DNA from 3 places in the Thalassotalea euphylliae genome. Region 3 is predicted to be linked to each of the others. Evidence: predicted binding sites of a transcription regulator. Region 3 holds the regulator's gene; each other region holds the start of a gene.

Region 1 (2,276 bases), 460 kb from region 3:
CAATTACATCAACATGATTTACATCATCCCAACTTAAATCTTTCGTTTCTTCTTCTTTCTGTTGAGTTTGTACTTGCTCTTCTTGGGCTTTTTGTTGAGCCTCATCCGCTTTTTTCGCTTTCAGTTTTTCACCGAAGTAAGCAATCCCAGCAATCAACGCTGCAAACGTTAAAAACGCAAAATGTGGCATACCAGGAACAATACCCATAACGAACATGACGCTAGCCGCAATATACAAAGAACGAGCTTGACCTAACTGACTGCTGACCTGCTTGCCCATTTCTTCAGAGGTGTTTTGACGGGTAACCACGATTGCTGTGCCTACTGAAAGCAATAAGCCCGGAATCTGTGCAACTAAGCCATCACCAATGGTGAGTAAGGTGTAGATCTCAACGGCAGCATCAAAGCTTAGGTCATGCTGCACCATACCAATGACTAGGCCACCAATAATGTTAATGAAAAGAATTAAAATGCCAGCTATCGCATCACCTTTTACGAACTTACTCGCACCATCCATCGAGCCATAGAAATCTGCTTCACTGGTGATTTCTTGGCGACGTTCACGCGCTTGGTCTTGCGTGATAAAGCCAGCATTAAGGTCGGCGTCAATCGCCATTTGCTTTCCTGGCATAGCATCTAGGGTAAAACGCGCCGTTACTTCAGAAATACGACCCGCACCTTTGGTAACAACGACAAAGTTAATGATGATCAAAATTAGGAAAACCACTAAACCGACAGCGTAATTACCGCCGATAACAACCGAGCCAAATGCTTCAATAACAGCCCCAGCAGCATCAGGCCCCTCATGACCTTCCAGCAGCACCACACGCGTACTTGCCACGTTTAATGACAACCGGAGGATAGTCGCAATCAACAATACCGATGGGAATGCGCCAAAATCCAACGGCTTTAAGGTATAAACCGTAATCAGCAACACCACGAGTGATAAGGCAATGTTAAAAGAAAACAGTACATCCAATAGCATGGCAGGCATTGGCAGTACTATCATGCCAAGTGCGGCCATTACTAGGAAAGGCGTACCTAAGCCAGAAAGGTGGTTTACTTTACTTTTGTCAAATTGAGGGAATTTCGCTAATAACTGCATTTCTAATTAGTGATAAAGTTTTGACGATTACGGGATAGTACCGATTAAGCAATAAGTAAGCCAGCTAGCTCAGGCTCTAACTAAACTATTTTATAAGTAAAGCTGTTACTAAAATTGCTACTTACACTATTCTTGCGGTATCAATATCGATAATCGTCTGGGATTGGAAGGTTTTTAGCTAATGGCACTGGGCGGCGACCTTTGCCAGAGCGGTGTGCTCTTAACTGAAAAATAAAGGCGAGCACTTGTGCGACCGCCGCAAACAGAGCCTCAGGTATTTCTTCGTTAACTTCTGCTGTGTAATACAAAGAGCGCGCTAACGCAGGCGATTGCAGAATTTCCACGCCGTGCTCTTTTGCAATGGTGCGTATATGTATCGCCATTTGATCTGCGCCTTTAGCAATCATCATCGGTGCGCCGCCCTGCTCGGTATCATATTTTAATGCGACTGAGTAATGGGTTGGATTAGTAATCACCACATCGGCTTGCGGCACATCTTGCATCATACGGCGTTGCGACATCTCATACTGCGCCCTGCGGATACGACCTTTAATTTCTGGGCTACCCTCAGTGTTTTTCATTTCATCTTTAACTTCTTGTTTGGTCATTTTGAGCTGACGGGTGTGATTCCAAACTTGATATGGCGCATCAATGGCGGCAATGATACCCAATGAACAGGCCAAAACTAAGAACATCCACAAGAGCATCTCAACCGCGTGACCAAAGTTACTCGGCGCTGACTCTAAACTTAAGCTGATGATTTCTTCAAAGAGAACGGTGAGTAAGGTTATCGCGACAAAAAAGACAACAAAGAATTTAAGCAGTGATTTAATGAGCTCGACCCCTGCTTGTACGCCCAGCATTCGCTTGAAGCCTTGCAGTGGTGAAAGCTTACTAGCCTTGGGCGCCATTGCCTCCCAGGAAAAATTCATACCGCCTAACAAGGTGTTCCCAACAAAGGCTGCGAGCGTGATAATCGCAAAAATCCATAACATTGGATACATCACACCGGCGAAAACCTCACCAACGATGTTAAAAATATTCTGAGTATCCATTACCTCTTCGCGAGTAAAGGTAAACATGCGCTTCATCATTTGTGACAAGCTAAGCACTAACGAATCACCGACCATCAACAACGCAACCGCACTGCTGATCAACACGAACATAGTGC
Region 2 (2,276 bases), 730 kb from region 3:
TCATGCCAATACCTTAACCTTTGATCACTATGCCAAACTGATTGAGCAATCCGGCAGCCAGAAAATGCGTCATCGCATTGAACATGCGCAAGTACTTCAACTCGATGATATTCCAAAATTTGCAAAGCTAAATGTTATTGCATCTATTCAAGCAACGCATGCAACCAGCGATAAAAATATGGCTCAAGACAGAATAGGCAAAGAACGACTCAAAGGTGCTTATGCTTGGCGCAGCTTACTTAACGCTGGTGCACGTATTGCCAATGGTTCAGATTTCCCCGTCGAACCAACTAATCCATTTTATGGCCTTCACGCGTCAATTACTCGCCAAGACAGAAACAACCAACCATTAGGAGGCTGGATTTCCGAAGAGTCACTTACCACGGTGGAAAGCCTTAAAAGTTTCACGATTGATGCCGCTTATGCTGGCCATCAAGAAGGTATGCTAGGCAGCTTGGAAGCTGGTAAACAAGCTGACTTTATCCTCATCAAAGAAGATTTGTTTACACAAGAGCCTAGTACGATTTGGCAAAACAAAGTGCTTGCAACTTGGGTGGCTGGGAAACCCGTTTTCACAAAGTAGCCTTGTGTCAGGTACTTCTGTATTAAGTATTTTTCAACAACAAAATTGATCGTTTAAATAGTAAAAAATGCACGTAACAAACAATTTATGCGAAATCGTGAATTCACTCTATTAAAACAATGTCACAACAATGTTAATATTACGTCATTAGTTGCCAAATCAATTGTCATACTATGTGTCAAAGTGCTTTACAATTAATGCTGTGGCTAGCTAACAACCAAACATAGACTTATGTAAAATATAGATTTTTTATAATTTGCATATTAATTGCATTGAATAAAAAATTAATGGCGCTAATTAAAACTAAATAAAGTTTTCTGAATACGGAGTTCAGTATGTTTCTAAAGCCAAGTAAATGGATACTTTCAGGACTAGTTGTCGTAGCTAGTTCATTCGCTAATGCGAGCACATTGACATTGAACGTTGAGAACGCAACACAAAATGGCTCGGATTTTGGTAATAGCTTTACCAAGAATTTTAGTGCAAATGGCGAAACTCAAACACTAACAATTACTGCGTGGGCTGATACAAAAAGTGCTGATGGCTCTTCCACTGATTTACTGATAGAGGCTGCAGAAATTGGTGACTATCCAGGAGGCTTAGGTATTTCTAACAACACTTCTGGCGATGGTCACACTGCGGACAACTATCAATCCAATCCAAACGAGCGTGATTACGACTTCTTCTTGCTTGATTTTGGTGATTTGAGCGTTACGTTAAACTCAATTACGTCTGGCTATCTAGAGTACGGAGCAAGTTCAACTCAGGTATCTGTTGCGGCAGTTACAACAGGAGACCTAGCCGATAAAACCTGGAATCAGGTAGACAATAACTTTTCATTGAGTTCGGGTTATGGTCAATTTATGGGAAATAGCGGCAGCTATTACGTTAACTCATTCACTTCTGAAGCTGGTGAGGATCTCAGTTCTGCCAGTTCAACAAGGTGGATCGTAGGTGCTTTTAATCACCATTTTGGTGGTGATGCTAGTTTAGAAAGTAATGATGGTTTTAAGTTAGCTAGTATCGGCTTTACAACCAAACCGAACAAACCAGGCACCTCTATTCCTGAGCCAGCACCACTTGCTTTGATGCTAGTTGCACTAGTTGCTTTAGCAAGGCGAAAAGTTAATAAATAAATGCAGATATAGCTCAGTGTAACTCGTTGGGTTATCGCTTTTGACAAAAGATGGCTAACGCCATCTTTTTTTATTTTAAGTTACAATCACACATACTAATATTAAGTTAGCTGTTTACTGTTAGGTTACATCATGCTCCGAAGTTTTGCTCTATTACCTTTACTTGCTAGTTTTTCAATACTTGCATCAAACGATCTTGAAAAAGCAATTAGCGCGTATCAAGTCGATGATATTGAAGCGGCATATATTCACCTAAAAAACACACTCAATAGCGATGCGGAAAACCTACCTGCCAAAGTACTTATGGGCAGAGTACTCTTGCGTAAGGGTTTGTACTCAGAAGGTATTCAAGAATTTAATGACGCACTTGCTGCTGGTGCTGACGCTAACCAATTTATCTTCGAACAAGTAAGGGCAATGTTACTATTAGGCAAAAACCAAGAGCTAATTGACTTATTAGATAACCTTATATTAAACAAAAAAAATCAAATCGCTACACTGCAAATAAAAAGTAATGCGTTTATCGCGTTAGAAAAATATGATCAAGCATTAGGAGC
Region 3 (2,276 bases):
AAACGCCACTGGCTGTTCAGTGGTCATCAGTACTGCCACAACTTGATTCGTGCCAGTAAGGCGACCGTGTGGTATTGCAATACCATTGCCAATGCCTGTGCTGCCCATTTTTTCACGAGCCAGCAAACTTTGCAGCAATTCAAATGTTGAGTGTTCAGGGATGTGACTAGTTGCAATACTGCAAATTTGCTCGAGGATTTTCTTTTTGCTTGACAGTGGGACTGCACAGGATGTGCAGTCCTCGGTTAGTATATCTTGCAGCTTCATAGTTTAATGCTGAGTAATTTTTCCTTTGTATTTAAGGATTTGGCGGTCAAGTTTATCAATGAGCGAGTCAATTGATGCGTACATGTCTTGATTTTGTGCTGAGGCGTGAACCTCTGTGCCGTTGAGGTGAACTGTCGCCTCGGCTTTTTGGTTTAATTTTTCTACGGTAAGAACGACGTATACATTGTTGATGTGATCGAAATGTCGCTCCAGCTTTGCAAACTTAGTGTTAACGAAATCGCGTAATGAATCTGTCACTTCTACGTGGTGGCCTGATAAATTAATTTGCATAAGCTTTATTCCTCATTGCTTGAATACTTAAAGTAGACTTTTTCTTTGATTTGACGGTGGAATAGATAAGGACTCTCGGTACTTAGCTATTGTCCGTCGCGCAACATTAATCCCTTGCTCTGCTAATAGTTCCGCCATTTTGCTATCACTTAATGGTTTCGATGGAGTTTCTGCTGAGACAAGCTTTTTAATTAATGCTCTGATAGCAGTAGATGAACATTCCCCTCCATTTTCCGTACTAACATGACTAGAAAAGAAGTATTTTAATTCGAAAATACCTCTAGGCGTGTGCATGAATTTTTGCGTGGTTACACGCGATATGGTTGACTCATGCATATCAACCGCTTCTGCGATGTCGTTTAACACCATCGGGCGCATCGCTTCTGGCCCGTATTCGAAAAAGCCTTGCTGACGCTGAACAATACAGTTTGACACTTTTAGTAGCGTTTCGTTGCGGCTTTCTAAACTTTTAATAAACCATTTGGCTTCTTGCAGGTTTGAACGGATAAACTGATTATCGTCCGATGACTTCATACTTTTGGTCATCGCTGCGTATTGCTGGTTAATTGATAATCTTGGTGCTGTACTTGGATTAAGCTCAACCACCCAGCGACCATTTTTCTTTTCCACAGAAACATCTGGGATAACGTACTGATCATCACCTTGCACTACCGCATCACCAGGTCTTGGGTTTAACGACTGGATCAGGCGCAGTGCCTCGCGCAGCTGGTCTTCCTTGAGCTTGGTTTTTCGCATTATTTGACGATAGTCACGATTACCCAATAAATCAATGTGCTCGCTAATGATCAGCTTACTTTCTGCTAAATACGGTGTGTCGTTATCGAACTGATTCAATTGAATCAATAAACATTCAGGAATAGAGCGCGCTGCGACCCCAATAGGATCGAACATATTAATACGCTTTAATACCGCTTCAACTTCATCAAGTTCAACTTCTTCAAGACCTAGACTTTCCAAAATATCTTCGGCAGAAACGGTTAGGTAACCAGCATCGTCAACGGCATCGATAATTGCCATAGCAATGGCTTCATCGGTTTCACTAAAGGGTGTTAGCTCCATTTGCCAGTGCAAGTGGTCTTGAATAGAATCGGTGGTTTCACCTTGATAAACGTAGTCATCACTGCCTGCAGTGCCAATGCCTGAGCTACTTACACCTGCACTAAATGACTCATCCCAAGTGGTATCAATACTCAACTCTTCTGGAATGTCATTTTTTTCCATCGCCTCAGTAGTGCTGACCTCATCAGCGGTAGGCATAGCATCTTCAGAACCATCTGTTGTCACCTGCTCGGTCGTTGCCGTAGCAGAATAAGCATCGTCTATAGACTCGCTGTCATTACTTTCCGATGAGGCACTCGCCGACTCATCCACTTCAAGCAGTGGATTGCTCTCCAGCGCTTCTTGAATCTCTTGTTGAAGGTCTAATGTTGATAATTGTAGTAACTTGATAGCCTGCTGAAGTTGCGGCGTCATCGTAAGTTGCTGACCAATTTTTAACTGCAATGATGGACGCATTTAAGTCTAACGGTTTCCTTTTGTTGTATTCTTTTATTCAAGTAAAACGCTAATGATTTAACTATAGCGTGAATTGCTCACCTAGGTATACATCTCTTACTTGCTGATTCGCCAAAATTTGTTCTGAATCACCTTCAGCGATTAATTCTCCGTGACTAACGATATATGCATGCTCACACACA

Evidence for each region. The regulator sigma-54, encoded in region 3, starts transcription at its own class of promoters, with help from an activator protein. The targets are predictions, from matches to a motif close to GTTGGCACGNNNNTNGNNT.
Region 1: flhA (flagellar biosynthesis protein FlhA) is a predicted target of sigma-54. The motif match lies at 1,152-1,170, and genes of this name have one in related genera.
Region 2: xdp1 (exosortase-dependent surface protein XDP1) is a predicted target of sigma-54. The motif match lies at 838-856, and genes of this name have one in related genera.

The regions. Positions count from the first base shown of each region.
Region 1 covers NZ_QUOT01000001.1:1,301,645-1,303,920, forward strand. Annotated here, with positions in the region: gene flhA (flagellar biosynthesis protein FlhA) at 1-1,105, opposite strand, end outside; gene flhB (flagellar biosynthesis protein FlhB) at 1,246-2,276, opposite strand, start outside.
Region 2 covers NZ_QUOT01000001.1:1,030,694-1,032,969, forward strand. Annotated here, with positions in the region: gene DXX94_RS04560 (amidohydrolase) at 1-583, shown strand, start outside; gene xdp1 (exosortase-dependent surface protein XDP1) at 919-1,719, shown strand; gene prsT (XrtA/PEP-CTERM system TPR-repeat protein PrsT) at 1,852-2,276, shown strand, end outside.
Region 3 covers NZ_QUOT01000001.1:1,759,823-1,762,098, forward strand. Annotated here, with positions in the region: gene ptsN (PTS IIA-like nitrogen regulatory protein PtsN) at 1-267, opposite strand, end outside; gene hpf (ribosome hibernation promoting factor) at 271-558, opposite strand; gene DXX94_RS07920 (RNA polymerase factor sigma-54) at 586-2,094, opposite strand; gene lptB (LPS export ABC transporter ATP-binding protein) at 2,156-2,276, opposite strand, start outside.